Regions from separate parts of the Pseudomonas saponiphila genome, predicted to be linked through region 1. Evidence: predicted binding sites of a transcription regulator. Region 1 holds the regulator's gene; the other holds the start of a gene.
What was found. Region 1 encodes sigma-54, which starts transcription at its own class of promoters, with help from an activator protein. Its sites were predicted from a motif close to ANTGGCATNNANNTTGCTNT; they were not measured.

Region 1 (11,667 bases):
CCTTCCCCGGGTGGCGCGTTTTTTTATGCGCGCAATTCTCGTAGGAGCTGGCTTGCCAGCGAAGGCGTCCTGACGCTCGATACCAGGCTCAAGGGCTCATTCGCCGGCAAGCCGGCTCCTACGAGAGCTGGGCAAAAATCGTACAAGTCAGATTGATTTGATTCTCAATATCATTTAATAATGAAAATCATTATTCAATGAGCCCAGGTCATGAGTTCTGCCTTGCACGAGCAGCCCTACCTCGAAAGCTGGCGCTGGATGAGTCGCCAGATCCGTTGCGCGCTGGAGCCGGATGAGCCGCGTCTGATTGAGCACTACCTGGCCGAAGGGCGATATCTGGCGTGCTGCACCTCCATGTCGGCGTGGACCGTCGCTGAAACTTCCTTCCGTTTATTGATCGATACCGCCACCGATACCGCCTTGCCCTGGCACTGGCGCAGCCTGTGCCTGGACCAGGCCTGGCGCCCATTGCGCGATCTGGAGCGGTTGTCGTTGTGCAAGTGCCGGCTCAAGCGCTGGCAAAGCCATGCCTGGCAGTTGGCGACGGTGTCGCTGCTGCCTTCCATTCCCCTGATTGAACTGATGCAAGGATTTCCCGATGAGTAACTTTCGTATCGAACGTGACAGCATGGGCGAACTGCAGGTCCCGGAGCAGGCGCTGTACGGCGCGCAGACCCAGCGGGCGGTGGATAACTTTCCCATCAGTGGCCAGCGCATGCCGGCAGCCTTCATCCGTGCTCTGATCCTGGCCAAGGCCGCTGCGTGCGGATTTCGGAGCACCGTGACCGGCCGTTTCGGTTGATCGTGACCGGTCATTTCGCTAACGCGTGACCGCTCATTTCGGTAGCAACGTGACCGATTTTCCGCCTGTTCCGAAACAGGTGGTCACGGCTTACCGAAATCGCCGGTCACGACTTAGCGAAAGCCTTCCCCTTCGTTGCGCATGACCTGATGCGCCGCCATCCTCGACCGATTTCGGGAGAGGAAGATGGCGGCGCCGCGAGTAGCCATGCGAAACATCAAAGAATGTCTGCGCCTCAAGTTTGAGGCCGGCTTGTCCCACGAGAAGATTGCCCGTGCCTTGCAGCTGTCCAAGGGCGTGGTTAGCAAGTACATCGCGGCGGCGCGGGTGGCCGGGCTGGACTGGCCGGCGCTGGTGGCCATGGACGAGGCCGCGCTGGCGGCCGCCTTGTTTGCACCGACGTCGACGAACAAGCCGCGCGGTGAGCGAGTGCTGCCCGATGTGCTGAGCATCCACCGCGAGTTGCGACGCAAGGGCGTGACCTTGCAGCTGCTGTGGGAGGAATATCTCGCCGCGCATGCGGGCCAGCCGACCTACCGCTACACCCAGTTCGTCGAGCACTACCGGCGCTACGCCCAGACGCTCAAACGTTCGATGCGTCAGCTGCACCGTGCGGGCGAGAAGCTATTCATCGACTATGCCGGGCCGACGCTGCCGGTGGTCGACCCGGCCACCGGCGAAGTGCGCCGGGCGCACATCTTCGTCGCCGCCCTGGGCGCCTCGAATTACACCTATGCCTGCGCGACGCCAGGCGAAACCCAGGTGGACTGGCTGACCTCGCTGGGCCAGGCTCTGACCTACTTTGGCGGCGTGCCGGAAATGGTTGTGCCGGACAATCCGCGCGCCCTGGTCGCCCAGCCGGATCGCTACGAGCCGGGCCTGAACCGGGCCACGCTGGAGTGCGCGCGTCATTACCAGACGGTGATCCTGCCGGCACGGCCACGCAAGCCTCAGGACAAGGCCAAGGCCGAGGTGGCGGTGCAGGTGGTCGAGCGCTGGATCATGGCGCGGCTGCGCCATCGGCAGTTCTTCAGCCTGCATGCGCTTAACCAGGCCATCGCCGAGCTGCTGGAGGATCTGAATCGGCGCCCGTTCAAGCGGCTCGATGGCTGCCGGCGCGACTGGTTCGAGCGCCTGGATCGCCCGGCCTTGCGAGCGCTGCCGGTGCATCCCTACGAGGTCGCCACCTTCAAGCGCTGCAAGGTCAGCATCGACTACCACATCGAGGTCAATGGCAGCTTCTACAGCGTGCCCTCCGCCCTGGCCCGGCAGAACGTGGACGTGCGACTGACGGCACACACCCTGGAAGTGCTGCATGGCAACCGGCGGGTGGCCAGCCACCTGCTGCTGGGGCGACGCGGCGCTTACAGTACCCAGCGCGAGCACATGCCCGCGGCGCACCAGGCGCATCGCGAATGGACGCCACAACGCCTGCTCGACTGGGGCGCGCGGATCGGCCCCTACACGCGCCAACTGATCGATCACCAACTGACCCACAAGCCGCACCCGGAGATGGGCTACCGCGCCTGCCTCGGCCTGCTCTCGCTGGCCCGGCGCTATGGCAATGCACGCCTGGAAGCCGCTGCCGAACGTGCCGTACACCTGCGCGCCTTCACCGGGCGCAGCGTGCGCAACCTGCTCCAGCAAGGCCTGGATCAACAGCCGCTGCCCCAGCGTGCCGCCGAAACGACCTTACCCGGCGACCACGAGAACGTCCGTGGCGCCGACTACTACCAACCCCCGCAACAGGAGCTGTTCGATGATGCCGCAACACACCCTGAATCAACTGCACCAGCTACGCCTGGACGGCATGGCCCGCGCCCTGGAAGAGCAATGGACGCTGCCGGCCAGCCACAGCCTGAGCTTCGATGAACGCCTCGGCCTACTGCTCGACCGCGAACTGGCCTGGCGTGACAACCAGCGCCTGGTACGGCTGCGCAAGAAGGCCAAGCTCAAGTACGCCAACGCCTGCCTGGAAGATCTCGACCGCCGCACCGGACGCGCCCTGGACGAGCGTCTGATCGCCACCCTGGCCAGTGGCGACTGGATCCGCCAGCAGCACAACCTGCTGCTGACCGGCCCGACCGGTGCCGGCAAAACCTGGCTGGCCTGCGCCCTGGGCAACCAGGCCTGCCGCCAGGGCTATAGCACCCTGTACCTGCGCACCCCGCGCCTGCTGGAACAACTGCGCATCGCTCATGGCGACGGCAGCTTCGGCCGTACCCTGCAACAGCTGGCAAAGGTCGACGTCCTGGTGCTGGACGACTGGGCGCTAGCCCCGCTGGAGGAAGGAGCCCGGCATGACCTGCTGGAGGTGATCGACGACCGCGCTGGCAGCCGCTCCACCATCCTGACGAGCCAACTGCCCATCGAGCACTGGCACGGCTGGATCAACGACCCGACCCTGGCCGATGCCATCCTCGACCGCCTGGTGCACAACGCCTACCGACTGACGATGAAAGGCGAGTCGCTGCGCCGAAAAAAAGCCGAGGAACAAGCCGCATCGTGACCGATGCGATTACAATCCAGAACCCGCGCAACCGGGGTGGAAGCACCGGTCACGTATTAGCGAAACGCTCGGTCACGTTCACCGAAATCCGCAGCTGCGGCCCGGGCCAACGTCGAACTGGGTCAACTCAGCCAATCCCAGGGCAAGGCCATTGTCGATGCCGCTCAGGGCCTCCTGGAAGGCGACTTCATGCAGCACTTCCCGGTGGATGTCTTCCAGACCGGTTCAGGCACCAGTTCCAACATGAACGCCAACGAAGTGCTGGCGACCCTGGCCGGCCGCCTGTTGGGCGAGCCGGTCAATCCCAACGACCACGTCAACTGTGGTCAGAGCAGCAACGACATCATTCCCACCACCATTCACGTCAGCGCCGCCCTGACCCTGCACGAGCGCTTGTTGCCGGCACTGGTGCATCTGGTGGAGGTCATCGAACGCAAGGCGGTGCAGGTGCATCCCTTCATCAAGACCGGACGTACTCACCTGATGGACGCCATGCCGGTACGCATGAGCCAGGTGCTGGACGGCTGGGCGCAACAGCTCAAGGCCAACATCGCTCACTTGCAGGATCTGTTGCCGAGCCTGCAGGCCCTGGCCCAGGGCGGCACTGCTGTGGGCACAGGGATCAACGCCCACCCCGAGTTCGCCGCGCGCTTCTGCCAGCAGTTGAGCCACCTGACCCAGGTGCAGTTCACCCCGGGCAAGAACCTGTTCGCCCTGATCGGTTCCCAGGACACCGCGGTGTCGGTATCCGGCCAACTCAAGACCACCGCGGTGTCGTTGATGAAGATCGCCAACGACCTGCGCTGGATGAACTCCGGCCCGCTGGCGGGGTTGGGCGAGATTGAGCTGCAAGGGTTGCAGCCGGGTTCGTCGATCATGCCGGGCAAGGTCAATCCGGTGATTCCGGAGGCGGTGGCGATGGTTGCCGCCCAAGTCATTGGCAACGACAGCACCATCACCGTGGCTGGCCAGTCGGGCAACTTCGAGCTCAACGTGATGCTGCCGATCATTGCCCAGAACCTGCTGGGCAGTATCGAGCTGCTGGCCAGTTCCAGCCGGCTGCTGGCGGACAAGGCCATTGCCAGCTTCAAGGTCAATGAGCCCAAGCTCAAGGAGGCGCTGTCGCGCAATCCGATCCTGGTCACCGCCCTGAACCCGATCATCGGTTACCAGAAGGCCGCGGAAATTGCCAAGACCGCCTACAAGCAGGGACGGCCGGTGATCGATGTGGCGTTGGAGCTCACCGATCTGCCGCGTAGCCAGCTCGAAACTCTGCTGGATCCGGAAAAACTCACCGCAGGCGGCCTGTAACCCTCGACACCGTTTTGGAGGCGCACCATGGAGCACTGGAAACGCACGATCGAAAGGGCAAATCGTCTCTTTATGCGGGGTGAACTGGTGGATGCTCGCGAGTTCTACCTGCAGGCGCTGGCGCTGGCCCAGGTGTTGTTCGAGCGCTGGGCGGATGCCGACGAAGCGGTGGCGGCCTGCGTGATTTCCCATCACAACCTGGCGGACCTGCATCTACGCCTGAACCAGCCGGAGGAGAGCGCGCAATACCTCTGCGCCATCCATCAGCGCCTGCTGCAGACCATGCAGGACAGTCGCCTGACCCCGGCCTTGCGCGAAGCCGCCTGGCGCCAGAGCAGCAAGACCTACGTCGAGCTGCTGAATTTCATCGGCGAGCACGGTGAATACCCCCGCACCCATCGTCTGCTGGGCGGTAACGCCGCGGGCCTGTCGACCGACAGCCCGCGCGCCGGCGGCGCCATTTTCGGAGTTCATTGATATGTCCTTTACCTTGCCTGCACTGCCTTATGCCTACGACGCCCTGGAGCCGCACATTGATGCGCAGACCATGGAGATTCACTACAGCAAGCATCACCAGACCTACATCAACAACCTGAATGCCGCAGTGGAAGGCACCGAGTGGGCCGGTTGGGAGATCGAGAAGCTGGTGGCCAGCGTCCAGCAACTGCCCGAGCAACTGCGTGCCGCGGTGATTAATCAAGGTGGTGGTCATGCCAACCATTCCCTGTTCTGGGCGGTCATGACCCCGGCCGGCGGTGGCAAGCCCGAAGGTGCCTTGGGGCACGCCATCGAGCAGCAACTAGGCGGTTTTGAACGCTTCAAGGAGGCCTTCACCAAGGCCGCGCTGACCCGTTTCGGTAGTGGCTGGGCCTGGCTCAGCGTGACTCCGGAGAAAAAGCTGGTGGTGGAAAGCAGCGGCAATCAGGACAGCCCGCTGATGAACGGCAATACGCCCATTCTTGGTCTGGACGTGTGGGAGCACGCCTATTACTTGCGATATCAGAACCGGCGGCCGGAGTACATCAACGCGTTCTACAACGTGATCAACTGGCCGGAAGTGGCTCAGCGCTACCGGGCCGCGATGGTTTGATCCCTTCTCCTGAATACAAGATCTAAGGCCGATTATGGGCACTGAAACACTGGCGATCAGCAGCGGGCGAATGTTTCGTTATGCCTTCGGTTCGCTGTTGCTGTTGGCGGGTACTGCTTTGCTGGTGGCTCAAGGGCTGAGCTGGCTGAGCCTGGAGCCGCGCCTGCTGCGCGCCTTGCAGGGCGGTTCCATTTGCGCCCTGGGCACGGCATTGGGGGCGGTTCCGGTGCTGGTGATCCGGCAGATGCCGGTGGCGGTGAGCGACACCCTGTTGGGTTTTGGTGCCGGAGTGATGCTGGCGGCGACGGCGTTTTCACTGGTTGTCCCCGGCATTGCCGCAGCCCAGGATCTGGGCTTGTCTGCCTGGGGCTCCAGTGGCCTGATCTGTGCCGGCATCATGCTGGGGGCCTTTGTCCTGTTCCTGGTGGATCGCAAGATTTCCGGGGGCAGTCCGGAGCTGCTGGTGGGCACGTCGGAGCATCCGGTGATTGCCCCGCGTATCTGGTTGTTCGTCTTCGCGATCATTGCCCACAACATTCCTGAAGGGATGGCGGTGGGGGTGTCGGCCGGAGGCGGCATGCCCGATGCGGACGGTCTGGCCATGGGCATTGCCTTGCAGGATGTGCCGGAAGGGCTGGTGATTGCCCTGGTGTTGGCGGGGGCGGGGATGTCGCGGGTCAAGGCGTTCCTGATCGGCGCCGCTTCAGGCCTGGTGGAGCCGGTCTTTGCCTTGCTCTGTGCCTGGCTGGTGAGCCTGGCGCAGGTGCTGCTGCCCTTGGGGCTGGCCCTGGCAGCGGGGGCGATGCTGCTGGTGGTCACTCATGAAGTGATTCCGGAGTCGCGGCGCAATGGCCATGACAAGCTCGCCAGTCTCGGCCTGTGTATCGGTTTTTGCCTGATGATGGTGATGGACACGGCGCTTGCCTGAATGCCGCGTGGCGAGCGGCTCGCTCGTGTCTACTCGCCTTCGTCGAAGTAGTTGTTGATCAGGGCAACCAGCGCATCCATTGCTTCCTGTTCCTGCTCGCCTTCGGTCTTGAGGTAGATCTTGGTGCCCTTGCCGGCGGCGAGCATCATCATGGCCATGATGCTTTTGCCGTCGACCATGGATTCCGGGGTTCTGCCGGCGCGGATCTGGCAGGGGAACTGGCCGGCCACGCCGACGAACTTGGCCGAGGCGCGAGCGTGCAGGCCCAGTTTGTTGATGATCTCGATTTCCAGAGCTGGCATCGCGGGGTAGATCCTTTCAGCTAAGGTCGCGGTGGCGAACCTGGACGTTCTTCAGGGTTTTTTGCAACACCTTGCCCAGGCGCTCGGTCAGGTACACGGAGCGGTGGTGCCCGCCGGTGCAGCCAATGGCAATGGTCACGTAGGCGCGGTTGCTGGCGGCAAAGCGCGGCAGCCACTTGAGCAGATAGCTTTCGATGTCCTGGAACATCTCTTCGACATCGGGTTGCGCAGCCAGGTATTCCGCCACCGGGGCGTCCAGTCCGGATTGGGCACGCAGTTCGGGTTTCCAATACGGGTTGGGCAGGCAGCGAACGTCAAACACCAGGTCGGCGTCCACCGGCATGCCGCGCTTGAAACCAAAGGACTCCACCAGGAACGCGGTACCCGGTTCCGGCTGGTTCAACAGGCGCAGCTTGATGGTGTCTCGCAGTTGGTAGAGGTTCAGGTTGGTGGTGTTGACCTTGAGGTCGGCCAGATCGACGATCGGGCCCAGCAGTTGGGTTTCATCGTGGATGGCTTCGGCCAGCGAGCGATTGGCGCTGCTCAGCGGGTGACGACGACGAGTTTCCGAGAATCGCTTGAGCAGGGTTTCCTCGTCGGCATCCAGATAAAGAACGTCACACTGGATATGCCGGCTGCGCACTTCTTCCAGCAGTTCGGGGAAGCGTGAAAGGTGGCTGGGCAAGTTGCGGGCATCGATGGACACCGCTACCAGCGGTTGCGCCAGTTCAGTGTGAATCAATGCACGTTCGGCCAGCTCGGGCAGCAAGCCGGCGGGCAGGTTGTCGATGCAGTAGTAGCCGTGATCCTCGAGAACATCGAGGGCGGTGCTTTTACCTGAGCCGGATCGGCCGCTGACGATGATCAAGCGCATGATTACTGACCGTTTTGCTCGTCCAGGACAACCTGATACAAGGCTTCGTTGCTGGTGGCACTGCGCAGGCGATCGCGGACTTCCTTGCGATCGAGCATGCTGGCGATCTGCCGCAGCAGTTCCAGATGAGCATCGGTGGCGGCTTCCGGGACCAGCAGGACAAACAGCAGGTCGACCGGGGCGCCGTCGATGGCGTCGAAATCGATGGGAGCGTCCAGATGCATCAGTGCACTGATGGGCGACTCGCAGCCTTTGAGGCGGCAGTGAGGAATGGCGATGCCGTTGCCAAAACCGGTGGAGCCGAGTTTCTCACGGGCGATCAGGCTCTCGAAGACGTCCTGCATCTCCAGATCAGGCACTTCACGGCTGATCAGGTTGGCAATTTGTTCGAGGGCGCGTTTTTTACTGCCGCCCGGCACGTTCACCAGGGAACGGCCGGGGGTCAGGATGCTTTCAAGTCGGATCATGGGAGGGGAGTGTTAGCGACCCGTGCCTTGGAGAAGGTGGAGTTGCTTTTCCTTATGCTTTTTCAGTTGGCGGTCAAGCTTGTCCGTGAGCAGGTCGATTGCGGCATACATATCGTCATGTTCTGCATTGGCGACAACCTCCCCACCGTGGATGTGCAAGGTGGCTTCGATTTTCTGCTTCAATTTCTCGACAGCCATGGTGACCTGCACATTGGTAATCTTGTCGAAATGCCGCTCCAGCCGGTCGAGTTTTTCGCCGATGTAAGCGCGCAGAGGTTCAGTCACTTCGAGTTGGTGTCCACTGATGTTGACTTGCATACAGCTTCTCCTTCGTTGCCAGTGCATAACGCGGCAGGCTGAGATGCCTGCCACCTAGACCATGCCTGCAACCGGCTGGCTCAGCCAGCTTGCAGGCACACTCCGAAACGCTGTGGCCAGCCCGGCGGTTACATCAACCGCTTGCGTTCGCTGGAAGGCGCGATCCCAAGGGATTCGCGGTACTTGGCGACGGTCCGACGGGCTACCTGAATGCCTTGTGCCTCCAGTAAACCAGCGATCTTGCTGTCACTCAACGGCTTTTTCTGATTTTCCGCAGCCACCAGTTTTTTGATGATCGCGCGGATTGCCGTGGACGAGCATTCGCCGCCTTCCGAGGTGCTGACATGGCTGGAGAAAAAGTATTTCAGTTCATATATGCCCCGAGGGGTATGCATGAATTTTTGTGTGGTCACCCGGGAAATCGTTGATTCGTGCATGCCTACCGCTTCGGCAATGTCATGCAGAACCAGGGGTTTCATGGCTTCGTCGCCATATTCGAGGAAGCCCCGTTGGTGCTCGACGATCTGAGTGGCAACTTTCATCAGGGTTTCGTTGCGGCTCTGCAGGCTCTTGATGAACCAGCGGGCTTCCTGCAACTGATTGCGCATGAAGGTATTGTCGGCGCTGGTGTCGGCGCGGCGTACAAAACCGGCGTACTGGGCGTTGACCCGCAGGCGTGGCACGGATTCCTGGTTCAGCTCCACCAGCCAGCGTTCGTTGTCCTTGCGCACGATGACGTCTGGAACCACGTACTCGGCTTCGCTGGATTCGATCTGCGAGCCAGGACGCGGGTTGAGACTCTGCACCAGTTCGATGACCTGGCGCAGTTCGTCTTCCTTGAGCTTCATGCGACGCATCAACTGGCTGTAGTCGCGACTGCCCAGGAGGTCAATGTAGTCGCAGACCAGGCGCTGGGCCTCGCTCAACCAGGGAGTTTTCGCCGGCAACTGGCGCAATTGCAGGAGCAGGCATTCACCCAGGTTGCGTGCGCCGATACCGGCAGGTTCGAATTGCTGGATGCGATGCAGTACGGCTTCGATCTCGTCCAGTTCGATGTCCAGCTCCGGATCGAAGGCCTCAAGGATCTCCTCAAGGGTTTCGTCCAGGTAGCCCTGATTGTTGATGCAATCGATCAGGGTCACGGCGATCAGGCGATCGGTGTCCGACATCGGGGCCAGGTTCAGTTGCCAGAGCAAGTGGCTCTGCAGGCTTTCACCGGCCGATGTGCGGGTGGTGAAGTCCCACTCGTCGTCATCGCTGCTGGGCAGGCTGCTGGCGCTGGTCTGGTAGACGTCTTCCCACGCGGTATCCACCGGCAACTCGTTGGGGATGCGTTCGTTCCATTCGCCTTCCTCGAGGTTGTCCACCGTGGGGGCGGTTTCCTGGTAGGAGGGTTCCTGGATTTCGGTATTGGGTTTGGACTCGGTGTTGTCGGCCAGGGGGTCGCTGTTGTCGAAGTCGTCGCCGTCTTCCTGGCGCTCGAGCATCGGGTTGGACTCCAGGGCTTCCTGGATTTCCTGTTGCAGGTCCAGGGTCGACAATTGGAGCAGGCGGATGGCCTGTTGCAGCTGCGGTGTCATCGTCAGCTGCTGGCCCATTCTGAGGACTAGCGATGGTTTCATGGCAGGGGCTTAACACCTTATTTGCCGGCGCACATGCGCCATCCACTACAGGGCGCCGAAGCGCCAAACATAAGCAAATTATATGCCTGAAACTGAAGTGTTTGCCTAGAGCGCTGTAACAATAAAGTTTGTGGGGATTTATCGTTTGCGGCGCTCTGGCGTCTGGCCCGACACCTCAGCCGTTACAGGCGGAACTCATGGCCCAGATAGACTTCCTTGACCAGTTCGTTGGCCAGGATAGTCTCGGAGTCGCCCTCGGCGATCAGTTGCCCGTCGTTGACGATATAGGCGGTTTCACAGATGTCCAGGGTTTCCCGGACGTTGTGGTCAGTGATCAGCACACCGATGCCTTTGGCCTTCAGGTGATGGATGATCTGCTTGATATCGCCGACCGAGATCGGGTCGACCCCGGCGAAGGGTTCGTCCAGCAGGATGAACTTGGGGGCGGTGGCCAGCGCCCGGGCGATTTCCACGCGGCGGCGCTCGCCACCGGACAGGCTCATGCCGAGGTTGTCGCGGATGTGGTTGATGTGGAATTCCTGCAGCAGGCTTTCCAGCTCCTGGCGGCGGCCGGCCTTGTCGAGCTCCTTGCGGGTCTCGAGGATGGCCATGATGTTGTCTGCGACCGACAGCTTGCGGAAGATCGAGGCTTCCTGGGGCAGATAGCCGATACCGGCGCGGGCGCGACCGTGCATCGGTTGGTGGCTGACATCCAGGTCGTCGATCAGGACGCGCCCCTGATCGGCCTGGACCAGGCCGACGATCATGTAGAAGCAGGTGGTCTTGCCGGCGCCGTTGGGGCCGAGCAGGCCGACGATCTGCCCGCTGTCGATGGACAGGCTGACATCACGCACGACCTGGCGGCTCTTGTAGCTCTTGGCCAGGTGCTGAGCTTTCAGAGTTGCCATTACTGGGCCTTTTGCTCGTCGGTTTTCTTTTTCGGCTGGATGACCATGTCGATCCGCGGACGTGGCGCGGTGACCGAGCTGCCGTTGGCGCGACCGGCGTTAGCCACTTGCTTGACGGTGTCGTAGACGATTTTCTCGCCTTCGGTGGTATTGCCGTCGTTGATGACCTTGGCCTTGTCGATCAGCACGATGCGGTTCTGCTGGGCATGGTACTGGATGGTCACGGCGTAGGCCTGGACCGGTTTCGGGTCGGTCTGCTTCTGCAGCTGTTCGAAGTAGGCCAGGTTGCCCACCGACGTCACGACATCGATTTCGCCAGTCTTGGATCGGGTGATGGTCACGGTGTTGCCGGTGATCTTCATCGAGCCCTGGGTGATGATCACATCGCCCTTGTAGGTAGCCACGCCGTTCTTGTCGTCCAGCTGGGCGTCGTCGGCCTGAATGCGGATGGGCTGTTGGCTATCGTTCGGCAGAGCCCAGGCGCTCACGCTTCCCAGTGCTGCGCCCAGACTGAGCAAAATAGGGAGGGTTTTAAC
Region 2 (11,667 bases), 1.3 Mb from region 1:
CAGCGCCGTGCAACCACGCGACGCCGAACCCCGTACCTACGACATCGTCGGCCCGATCTGTGAAACCGGCGACTTCCTCGCCAAGGAACGCTCCCTGGCCCTGGCCGAGGGCGACCTGCTGGCGGTGCATTCCGCTGGCGCCTATGGTTTCGTCATGAGCTCGAACTACAACACCCGCGGCCGTGCCGCTGAAGTGCTGGTCGATGGCGACCAGGCTGTTGAAGTGCGTCGCCGCGAGACGGTGGCCGAGTTATTCGCTGGCGAAAGCCTGCTGCCGGAGTAAGACCATGCTGCTGCGTTTTACCAAGATGCACGGCCTGGGCAATGACTTCATGGTTCTCGACCTGGTCAGCCAGCACGCGCATATTCTGCCCAAGCACGCCAAGCAATGGGGTGATCGCAACACCGGGATCGGCTTCGATCAGTTGCTGATCGTCGAGGCCCCGAGCAACCCGGACGTGGATTTCCGTTATCGGATCTTCAACTCCGATGGTTCCGAAGTGGAACAGTGCGGCAACGGTGCCCGCTGCTTCGCCCGCTTCGTGCTGGACAAGCGCCTGACCACCAAGCGCCAGATCCGCGTCGAGACCAAGAGTGGCGTGATCGAACTGGACGTGCGCAACGACGGTCAGATCAGCGTCAACATGGGGGCGCCACGCCTGGTGCCGGCGGATATCCCGTTCCAGGCACCGGCCCAGGCCAACAGCTACACGCTGGACGTCGATGGCGTCCAGGTCGAGCTGGCCGCCGTGTCCATGGGCAACCCCCACGCCGTGCTGCGGGTGGATGACATCAACAGCGCGCCGGTGCACGAGCTGGGGCCGAAGATCGAGCATCACCCGCGCTTCCCGGCGCGGGTCAATGTCGGTTTTCTCCAGGTGCTGGACCGTCAGCGCGCGCAATTGCGGGTCTGGGAACGCGGCGCCGGGGAAACCCAGGCCTGCGGCACCGGTGCCTGCGCAGCAGCAGTGGCCGCGATCAGCCAGGGGTGGATGGATTCGCCACTATTGATCGACCTGCCAGGCGGACGCCTGTCCATCGAATGGGCAGGTCCAGGCCAACCGGTGATGATGACCGGCCCGGCAGTACGCGTATACGAAGGACAGGTGCGTCTTTAAGTGAGCGAAACCCATGACTGATCAGCCCCAGGCTCCCGCCGCAAAGCCCGACCCAACGCCTTCTGCCGACCTGGACGCAGCCGCCGTCGCTGCGTACCTGGAGGCCCATCCGGACTTCTTCGTCGACCACGACGAGTTGCTCCCGGCCATGCGCATTCCGCACCAGCGCGGCGATACCGTGTCGCTGGTGGAGCGACAGATGAAGATCCTGCGCGAGCGCAACATCGAGATGCGCCATCGCCTGTCGCAACTGATGGATGTAGCCCGGGACAACGACCGCCTGTTCGACAAGACCCGCCGCCTGATTCTCGCGCTGATGGACGCCAGCAGCCTGGAAGAAGTGGTGATGAGTGTCGAGGACAGCCTGCGCCAGGACTTCCAGGTGCCCTTCGTCAGCCTGATCCTGTTCAGCGACAACGCGATGCCGGTGGGTCGCTGGGTCTCGGCGGCCGAAGCCCAGGGCGCCATCGGCGGCCTGCTGTCTGAAGGCAAGAGTGTCAGCGGCAACCTGCGCGAACATGAGCTGGACTTCCTCTTCGGCGAAGAACAGCGCAAGCAGATCGGCTCCACCGCGGTGGTCGCCCTGGCGCATCAGGGCATGCATGGCGTCCTGGCCATTGCCAGCCGTGATCCGCAGCACTACAAGAGCTCGGTCGGCACCCTGTTCCTCAACTACATCGCCGAAGTCACCGGCCGGGTTCTGCCGCGCTTCACCCACTCGCTACGCTCGGTACGCTGACCATGCAGCAGCAGCTGGATGCCTACTGCGCGCACCTGCGCAGTGAGCGCCAGGTGTCGCCCCATACCCTGCTGGCCTATCGACGCGACCTCGACAAGGTACTGGGGTTTTGCGAGAAACAGCAGGTCCGCAGCTGGACCGACCTGGATGTCCAGGGCCTGCGCAGCATGATCGCCCGCCTGCACCAGCAGGGTCAGTCGTCCCGCAGCCTGGCACGCCTGCTGTCCGCAGTGCGCGGGCTCTATCACTATCTGAACCGCGAAGGGCTGTGCGATCACGACCCGGCCAACGGCCTGGCGCCGCCCAAGGGCGAGCGTCGCCTGCCCAAGACCCTGGACACCGATCGCGCCCTGCAACTGCTCGATGGCGCAGTGGAAGATGACTTCCTGGCCCATCGCGACCAGGCGATCCTGGAGCTGTTCTACTCCTGTGGGCTGCGTCTTTCCGAACTGACCAGCCTTAACCTTGAGCAACTGGATCTGGCGGACGGGCTGGTGCAGGTGCTGGGCAAGGGCAGCAAGACCCGCGTGCTGCCCGTGGGCAAAAAGGCCCGGGAGGCCCTGGCCCTGTGGCTGCCACTGCGTGCCCTGAGCAACCCGCCGGACGGAGCCCTGTTCGTCAGTCAAAAGGGCCGGCGCCTGGGGCCGCGCGCCATCCAACTGCGGGTCAAGGCCGCCGGTGAGCGCGAGCTGGGGCAGAACCTGCATCCGCACATGCTGCGTCATTCCTTTGCCAGCCACCTGCTGGAATCGTCCCAGGACCTGCGCGCCGTGCAGGAGTTGCTGGGGCATTCGGACATCAAGACCACACAGATCTACACCCACCTGGACTTCCAGCACCTGGCAGCGGTCTACGACAGCGCCCACCCTCGGGCCAAACGCAACAAAGGCGGTGAGTAATGACCATCAAACTGATCACCTTCGACCTTGATGACACCCTCTGGGACACCGCTCCGGTGATCGTCAGCGCCGAAGCCACCCTGCGTCAGTGGCTGACCGAGCATGCACCGAATCTCGGCGGCGTGCCGGTGGAGCATCTGTGGGCCATTCGCGAACGCGTGCTGCTCGAACAACCGCACCTCAAGTACCGGATCAGCGCCCTGCGCCGCCAGGTGCTGTTCCATGCCCTGGAAGAGGCCGGGTACGAGCACAGCCAAGCCAGCCAGCTGGCCGATCAGAGCTTCGAAGTATTCCTGCACGCGCGGCATCAGTTGGAGATCTTTCCCGAGGTGCTGCCGACCCTGGAAGCCCTGGCCAATCACTTCGCCCTGGGGGTGGTCACCAACGGCAATGCCGACGTGCGCCGCCTGGGCCTGGCGGACTACTTCAAGTTCGCCCTGTGCGCCGAAGACATCGGGGTCGCCAAGCCGGATGCCCGGCTGTTCCATGAAGCCCTGCAGCGCGGTGGCGCAACGGCCGATACCGCCGTGCATATCGGCGATCACCCGGGCGACGACATTGCCGGCGCCCAGCAGGCGGGCCTGCGTGCGATCTGGTTCAACCCCAACGGCAAGACCTGGGAAGCCGAGCGCGCGCCAGACGCCGAGATCCGCAGCCTGATTGAACTGCCACGACTGCTGGCCAGCTGGAAATAAGGCAGCGGCTTGCAGCCTCAAGCCTCAAGCCTCAAGCCTCAAGCCTCAAGCCTCAAGCCTCAAGCCTCAAGCCTCAAGCCTCAAGCTGCCAGTTTCGGGACCCGGCTTTCAAACCTGAAGCTTGTAGCTTGCCGCTTGAAGCTGCTTTTCTTCCGCCCATGAAAAAGCCCGCAGCGACGGCGGGCTTTTTCAGCAAGCAAGTAGCAAGGCTCAGATAGGCCGGCTGCCGTACTTGTTATCAGGCTTCTTGGGCGGATCGGCGACCACATTGGCCTCGACTTCCTGCACTTTACCGCCACGGGCCAGGAACTCTTCCATGGCACGCGCCAGTGCATCACGCTCCTTGTTCTTGGCTTCGACACTTGGCAGCTCGTCTACCGAGACAGCAGCCTTGGCCTTGCCTTTGGCGGTCGGAGCAGGAACATCACTGCCATCGTCTTCCACCACATCGTCGGCGGCCGCTTCAAGACCTTCTTCGGTATCGTCTTCGTCACCTACTTCGAGGTCGTCGTTTTCCAGATCATCGTCGCTCATGTTCTACCTCATGACTTGCGAAAAGCAGATTAGTTATAGCCCAGCTGCGCCGACTGTCGAAGGCCGCCGGAAAAAAATCAACGTCCACTGATACTCAGCGGCTTATGCCCTATCACCCTGCAGGGTGGCAAGGACTTTGCGAGCACCGCCATGATCGCGATGCTCGCCCAGATAAACACCTTGCCAGGTGCCTAGCGCCAAGCGTCCCGCCGCTACCGGCAAAGTCAGCTGACAGCCTAGCAAACTGGCCTTGAAGTGCGCCGGAAGGTCGTCTTCGCCTTCGTCGTCATGTTCGTACCCGGCCATGCCTTGAGGCACCAGGGTGTTGAAGAAACGCTCGAAGTCACGCCGGACCGCCGGATCGGCGTTCTCGTTGATGGTCAACGAGGCCGAGGTATGTTGCAGCCATAAATGCAGCAGACCAACCCGACACGCCCTCAACTCGGGCAGGCCGGCGAGCAACTCGTCCGTCACCAGGTGAAAGCCCCGGGGCCTGGCCCGCAGGGTAATCAGGGTCTGCTGCCACATACCGATCTCCACGCTTCGGCGCGCATTCTAGCGCGCTCAGTGAAAAAACAAAGCGCCGAATAATCCTGCTTTGGTGTAAGCATTTGTCCTGCCGGAAATTGCCACGACAAACACGCCAATGCTTGTCGGAAAATCCTTTCAGCCGTTCTCGACGACAAATGCCAGGCAAAAAAATGCCCGGCCGGAGCCGGGCTTTTTTCCTACGCGATTACAGGTTGTAACCACGCTCGTTGTGTTGCGCCAGGTCGAGGCCGACTGCTTCTTCTTCCTCGGTGACACGCAGTCCCATGACCGCATCCAGGACCTTGAGGATGATGAAGGTGACGATTGCGGTGTAGATCACCGTGAAGCCGACGCCCTTGGCCTGGATCCAGACCTGTGCCGCGATATCGGTGACGGTGCCGAAGCCGCCCAGGGACGGTGCAGCGAACACGCCCGTGAGGATCGCCCCGAGAATACCGCCGATGCCGTGAACACCGAAGGCATCCAGGGAGTCGTCATAACCCAGCTTGCGCTTAAGGCTGGTGGCGCAGAAGAAGCACACCACACCCGCCGCCAGGCCAATGATCAGGGCACCCATCGGGCCCACGGTGCCGGCGGCCGGGGTGATGGCGACTAGGCCGGCCACCACGCCCGAAGCGATGCCCAGCGCGCTTGGCTTGCCGTGGGTCATCCACTCGGCAAACATCCAGCCCAGGGCGGCGGCGGCCGTTGCGATCTGCGTGACCAACATGGCCATGCCGGCGGTGCCGTTGGCGGCCGCCGCGGAACCGGCGTTGAAACCGAACCAGCCGACCCACAGCATGGCCGCGCCCATCAGGGTGTAGCCCAGGTTATGCGGCGCCATGGGGGTGGTCGGGAAGCCTTTGCGCTTGCCCAGCACCAGGCAGGCCACCAGCCCGGCGATACCGGCGTTGATGTGGACCACGGTGCCGCCGGCGAAGTCCAGCACGCCCCAGTCGCCCAGCAGAGAACCCGGGCCGCTCCAGACCATGTGGGCAATCGGCGCGTACACCAGGGTGAACCAGACGCCCATGAAGATCAGCATCGCGGAGAACTTCATCCGCTCGGCGAAGGCACCGACGATCAGCGCCGGAGTGATGATGGCGAAGGTCATCTGGAAGGTGACGAACACCGCCTCCGGGAACAACGCCGTCGGGCCGGTCAGGCTGGCCGGGGTGATACCCGCCAGGAAGGCCTTGGACAAGCCGCCCACGAAGGAGTTGAGATTGACGACGCCGGCTTCCATCCCGGTGGTATCGAACGCCATGCTGTAGCCATAGATGAACCACAGGACAGTAACCAGACCGGTGATGGCGAAGCACTGCATCATCACGGAAAGAATGTTTTTCGAACGCACCATGCCGCCATAGAACAGCGCCAGCCCGGGAATGGTCATGAACAGCACCAGGGCCGTGGAGGTCAGCATCCACGCGGTGTCGCCGGAGTTGAGCACTGGAGGGGGCACTGGATCTGCCGCCAAGGCCAGGCCAGGCATTACGAGGGACAACAGGGCTCCTAGCCCCGCGAATTTACGCAGAGTCATATTGTTTTCTCCTGGGGCGTTGGGTTTGGCGGCTTAGATGGCGTCGGTATCGGTTTCGCCGGTACGGATGCGAATAGCCTGTTCCAGATTGACCACGAAGATCTTGCCGTCACCGATCTTGCCGGTGTTGGCGGCCTTGGTTATCGCCTCGATAACCCGGTCAAGATCCTTGTCGTCAATGGCGACATCGATCTTCACCTTGGGCAGGAAATCCACCACGTACTCCGCACCGCGATACAGCTCGGTGTGACCTTTCTGCCGGCCGAAGCCTTTGACCTCAGTAACGGTAATGCCCTGCACGCCGATTTCGGACAGCGACTCGCGCACGTCGTCCAACTTGAACGGCTTGATGATGGCAGTGACTAGCTTCATGAAACTCTCTCCCGAATTGGTGGACTTGCCCCAGGAAAACAAACCCGACTCAAGTCTAAGCGCAGTGCCTGGCTTTGTAACGCATCGTCGGCCTTACTCAGCCAGACCGACGCCAGCTAACCGCTCCTGACGAAACATCCCCCCGCGCAGGCTGCCGCACTGCATTCGTCACGGCGACTGCATCAGTGCATGGGTCACCAGGGTCTAAGCAGAAAGCTTGCCAGCTCGGGAAAAATCAGTGATTTCAGTCCTTTGCCCGGCACTGACGGCGAATGCCGGAAAACCAGGCCCGGGATACGCACAAAAACAGTGCGTCAGCGCCCGGCCGGATGCGCGAAAAACGTGCAACCCAGGCTCGCCTGGAGCGTCGCGACTGCGTGATACACTGCGGGCCGACTGCAATTCAGGACTCTCCCATGCTCGCGCCCAAAGACCTTCTCGACGCCCTGAGCGGCCACGCCTCGCGTTTGCTCAGCGGTGAAACGCCCCTGCCCCGCAATGAAATCGAAAGCCAATTCAAGGCCCTGCTGCAAAGCGGCTTCAGCAAGCTCGACCTGGTCAGCCGGGAAGAATTCGACAGCCAGATGGTGGTCCTGGCCCGCACCCGCGCACGCCTGGAAAGCCTCGAAGCCAAAGTGGCGGAGCTGGAAGCCCGGCTGAATCCGGCACAAGACTGAACCGCTGGTTCGCCGGCAAGCCGGCTCCTGCAGCCCCGTACCGCAGGAGCCGACTGACCAGCCAAGGCCGCAGCACCGGCGACATATCCTGTGCCCATTCAGGCGCCTCTCCCGCCAATCCCCTCATCTATCCTTGCAGCAGCACCGCAGGTAGCGGTTCCGCTGTTTCAAGGAAGAACTCCCCATGTCCCTGGCGATCATCCACAGCCGCGCCCAAGTCGGCGTGCAGGCACCCGCCGTCAGCGTTGAAGTGCACCTGGCCAATGGCCTGCCAAGCCTGACCCTGGTGGGCCTGCCGGAAACCGCAGTCAAGGAAAGCAAGGACCGGGTGCGCAGCGCCATTCTCAATGCCGGGTTCAATTTCCCCGCGCGCCGCATCACCCTCAACCTGGCACCGGCGGACCTGCCCAAGGATGGCGGGCGCTTCGACCTGGCCATCGCCCTGGGCATTCTCGCCGCCAGCGTGCAGGTGCCGGCCCTGGCCCTGGACAACATCGAATGCCTGGGAGAACTGGCGCTGTCCGGGGCGGTAAGGGCGGTGCGCGGCGTGCTCCCCGCCGCGCTGGCGGCACGCGACGCCGGGCGCACCCTGCTGGTGCCCCGCGCCAATGCCGAAGAAGCCTGCCTGGCCAGTGGCCTGGAGGTGATCGCGGTCGAGCATCTGCTGGAAGCCGTGGCTCATTTCAATGGCCACGCACCGATAGCGCCTTACATCAGCGACGGCCTGACACAGAGCCACTCCCCCTACCCCGATCTTCGCGAAGTGCAGGGCCAGCTCGCCGCCAAGCGCGCCTTGCTGATCGCCGCGGCCGGTGCCCACAACCTGCTGTTCAGCGGCCCGCCAGGTACCGGCAAGACCCTGCTGGCCAGCCGTCTGCCGGGCCTGCTGCCACCGTTGCAGGAGGACGAGGCCCTGGAAGTGGCGGCGATTCAATCGGTGACCAGCCACACGCCCCTGCGCCACTGGCCCCAACGGCCGTTTCGTCAGCCTCACCATTCGGCTTCGGGGGCGGCGCTGGTCGGGGGCGGCTCCAAACCTCAACCCGGAGAAATCACCCTGGCCCATCACGGCGTGCTGTTTCTCGATGAGCTACCGGAGTTCGATCGCAAGGTGCTGGAGGTCCTGCGCGAGCCCATGGAGTCCGGACAGATCATCATCTCCCGGGCCCGCGACCGGGTGCAGTTCCCCGCACGCTTCCAACTGGTCGCGGCGATGAACCCCTGCCCCTGTGGATATCTTGGCGAACCCAGCGGACGCTGCCGCTGCACGCCGGAACAGATCCAGCGCTATCGCAACAAGTTGTCCGGCCCGCTGCTCGATCGCATCGACCTGCACCTGACCGTGGCCCGCGAAGCCACCGCCCTCAACCCCACGCCACAACCGGGCAACGACAGCGCCGGGGCTGCCGCTAAAGTCGCCCGGGCACGCCAGCTGCAAGGCCAGCGCCAGGGCTGTGCCAATGCCTTTCTCGACCTGCCCGGCCTGCGGCGCCATTGCCAGTTATCCACAGCCGACGAGCACTGGCTGGAAGCGGCCTGCGAACGCTTGAACCTGTCGTTGCGCGCCGCTCACCGCCTGCTCAAGGTGGCCAGGACCCTGGCCGATCTGGAGCAGGTGGCAAGCATCAGTCGCAACCATCTGGCCGAGGCGCTGCAGTATCGTCCCGGCGCCGATTGAAGGCTCACTCCTTGGACAGATCCACCAGCGGCGTTGGCCGCACTTCGGTCTGACGCCCCTGCTGGATCTGACTGACACGATTCAAGGCGTCGTCCACCGCGACCTTGTCCGCCAACAGGCTGTAGCGAATCTGAAACTCCCGCTGCTCCTTGGGACCAATAGTCGGCACCAGGTTCAATGGACGCTGATAACGACGGTTGTAGGAAAAACTGGTACCCGGCTCCAACCCGGTCACATAGCCCTGGCCCTGGGTGTCGGTGTTTTTCCACAGCGAAAACACCGGCAACTGCCGGGTGTTGAAGCCCAGCGATACGCCGAGGCTGCCCGCCTTGTTGTGCAGCACCGCCAGGGTCTCGCCCTGGGCATCGGCATAAGGCACCACGTTGTACACGGTTTCGTCATAGTCGCGGGTCGGGCCGCGGTAGGTCTGCCAATCCCCCAGGTCGGCCTTGGCCTTGTCGTTGAACGGCGACACCTGCTTCACCGGCGCGGCGAATTTCGCCCCCTGTTCAAGAAACGGGGTGCTGAAGTTGCTGTGGTACAGCGCCTGATATTCCTTCGCATAGTCGCCGTTGTTGGTCAGGCGATCATTGAGGGTGAAGCGGGTGCTGCCGGGCTCGGTGACCAGCTCGGTGGCCACGCTGAAGTCGACCTTCTTGAACGCCTGCTCCTTGAGCTCGCCTCGCAGATGAATCGCATAGGGCGGCTGCTCATCGATGTGCAGGGTGACCTTGCTGGCGGGAATATTCGCGGCGCGGCCATGCAGGGTCAGCAACTCGCCATTGTCCATGCCCGGGTGCCCGACCCACTCGTAACCGCAGCGGGTCACCAGCTCGTTGAACCCCTCCAGCCAGCCCAGGCCGCCCCGGCCATTGAGCTCGATGAACGCCGGGTTGACCACCTCCTTGACGGGTGAGTCCCAGCCCAGGCGCACATCGCCCACCGACGCCTGCAACACGTTCATGCCCCGGGTCGGCACCACCGAAAGCTTCATCACACCGTTGTCGATGTCGATGATGCTCACCCCTTCCTGGCGGCCGCCATGCAAGGTGCGCAAGGTCACGGAGAAGGGTTGCGCAGTCTTCAACCCCAACTGCTCACTGGTGATATGCAGGTTTTCAGCGGCCTTGTCGGTGTCGAGCAGCACATAGTCCCAGGCCATGGCGTGGGAGGCGGCGGTCAGCGCGCCGAGGGTGACCAGCAGTTTGAGGGATGTCATGGAAAGGATGCCTTTATTGGAGTTGTGCGGTTTTTATAGCGCTGAAGAATCGTTTCAGCAAGCTACAAATCCGCGATTGACCGCACAACTCCGTCAGCGCCCGGCCATCCCTTTCAGCCTTCGAACCCCAGCAGCAGGCCTGCCACTTCCATGACCTCCTGCAACGCTGCCCGAGCAGCTTCGGGGGAAGCTCGCAGCAGCAGGTCATCGGCGTAACCCATGGTCTGGGCAAACAGCTGCCGGGCCGCGCGCTGGGGGCTGGCGCAGTGAAACACCCCAGTCTCGACTCCATCGGCAATGATGCCTGCCAGCATTGCCTGCCACTGCCCATTGATCTTCAGGTAAGTCTCGGCCAGCTCGGCGTCGTGCATGGCTTCATCCCAGGCATCGAGCCACAAGGCCCAGCCGTCTTCGGCACAATCGGGCAGGCAGTCACGGATGAATCCTTGCAAAGCGTCCATCGGCGCCGCACCGCGCAGGGGCCCGCCCACCGCCTCCAGTTGTTCATTGGCGAAATGGACGAAAGCCTCGCGGCGCAACTCCTTCCAGTCACTGAAGTAGTGATAGACGTGGCTGCGGGACAGGCCGGCATGCTCGGCCAGGTCCCGGGTGGAAACCTCGGCGAAACCCTTGCTGCGGAATAATTCCAGGGCGGCCTGGATGATCTGGTCTTTACGGTCGTTACGCGACATGGGCAATCGGGCCTCTTGGCGCCGAGATGGACGGCGCTTGCATTTTGAGCGATCGCTCAAAGATAATTGAGCAGTCGCTCAATATTAACTCCAATCATTCTTGTGGTGCACTCATGCCCGCCGTCACCCCACTCATTGCCGTGGATCCCAGGCAGAAAATCGGCCAACAGTCCGCTGGCCAGACCCTCAAAGCCATCGCCAGGGCCTACCCGGGCAAGCTGTTCGGCACCTTGTCCCTGGTGGCCCTGGAGAACGCCCTGTTGCTGGCCTATCCGCTGTTCGCCGGCTTCGCGGTGGACTCGATCCTGCGCGGCGACAACGCCCATGCGCTGGTCTACGCCCTGGTGGTGCTGGGCTTCTGGGTAGTGGGCGCGGCGCGGCGGGCAGTGGACACCCGTACCTTCACCCGCATCTACGCGGATCTGGCGGTACCGGTGATCCTCAATCAGCGCCTGCAACAGCAGGACACATCAACCGCTGCGGCGCGGGTGGTGCTGGCCCGGGAGTTCGTCGACTTCTTCGAAAAGCACGTGCCGACCATCGCCACGGCTCTGGTGTCGATCGTCGGCGCCGCGGTGATGCTGCTGGTGATCGAACCCTGGATCGGCCTCGCCTGCCTCGCGGCGCTGTTGTTGTGCGTGACCCTGCTGCCGCGCTTTGCCCGACGCAACCAGCAACTGCACGAACGCCTGAACAACCGGCTGGAAAAGGAAGTCGGCCTGGTGGCCAAGGTCGGTGCCGTCTCGCTACAGCGCCACTATCGCCTGCTGTCGCGGCTGCGCATCGGCCTCTCGGACCGGGAAGCGACAGCCTATCTCTTGCTTGGCGCGGTCGCGGCGCTGTTGTTCGTCATCGCCATCAGCCAGCTGGCGCTGGCGCCCGAGGTCAAGGCCGGCCACGTGTATGCGGTGATGACCTACCTGTGGACCTTCGTCAGCAGCGTCGATGAGGCACCCACTATGGTCGACCA

Region 2: the regulator sigma-54 is predicted to act here: its motif matches at 6,637-6,656, upstream of glnK (P-II family nitrogen regulator).

What each region holds. Positions count from the first base shown of each region.
Region 1 is NZ_FNTJ01000002.1:1,377,712-1,389,378, forward strand. It holds gene BLV47_RS28080 (FagA protein) at 211-606, shown strand; partial or broken gene aspA (aspartate ammonia-lyase) at 599-763, shown strand; gene istA (IS21 family transposase) at 989-2,674, shown strand; gene istB (IS21-like element IS1474 family helper ATPase IstB) at 2,562-3,311, shown strand; partial or broken gene BLV47_RS28100 (class II fumarate hydratase) at 3,402-4,622, shown strand; gene BLV47_RS28105 (hypothetical protein) at 4,650-5,099, shown strand; gene BLV47_RS28110 (superoxide dismutase) at 5,101-5,712, shown strand; gene BLV47_RS28115 (ZIP family metal transporter) at 5,747-6,640, shown strand; gene BLV47_RS28120 (HPr family phosphocarrier protein) at 6,670-6,942, opposite strand; gene rapZ (RNase adapter RapZ) at 6,959-7,816, opposite strand; gene ptsN (PTS IIA-like nitrogen regulatory protein PtsN) at 7,819-8,283, opposite strand; gene hpf (ribosome hibernation-promoting factor, HPF/YfiA family) at 8,296-8,601, opposite strand; gene BLV47_RS28140 (RNA polymerase factor sigma-54) at 8,730-10,223, opposite strand; gene lptB (LPS export ABC transporter ATP-binding protein) at 10,406-11,131, opposite strand; gene lptA (lipopolysaccharide transport periplasmic protein LptA) at 11,131-11,667, opposite strand, start outside; gene lptC (LPS export ABC transporter periplasmic protein LptC) at 11,663-11,667, opposite strand, start outside.
Region 2 is NZ_FNTJ01000002.1:58,851-70,517, forward strand. It holds gene lysA (diaminopimelate decarboxylase) at 1-283, shown strand, start outside; gene dapF (diaminopimelate epimerase) at 288-1,118, shown strand; gene BLV47_RS22150 (DUF484 family protein) at 1,132-1,857, shown strand; gene xerC (tyrosine recombinase XerC) at 1,860-2,756, shown strand; gene BLV47_RS22160 (HAD family hydrolase) at 2,756-3,451, shown strand; gene sutA (transcriptional regulator SutA) at 3,662-3,985, opposite strand; gene BLV47_RS22170 (secondary thiamine-phosphate synthase enzyme YjbQ) at 4,088-4,513, opposite strand; gene BLV47_RS22175 (ammonium transporter) at 4,722-6,059, opposite strand; gene glnK (P-II family nitrogen regulator) at 6,093-6,431, opposite strand; gene BLV47_RS22185 (accessory factor UbiK family protein) at 6,848-7,108, shown strand; gene BLV47_RS22190 (YifB family Mg chelatase-like AAA ATPase) at 7,293-8,786, shown strand; gene BLV47_RS22195 (aldose 1-epimerase family protein) at 8,791-10,005, opposite strand; gene BLV47_RS22200 (TetR/AcrR family transcriptional regulator) at 10,119-10,697, opposite strand; gene BLV47_RS22205 (ABC transporter six-transmembrane domain-containing protein) at 10,811-11,667, shown strand, end outside.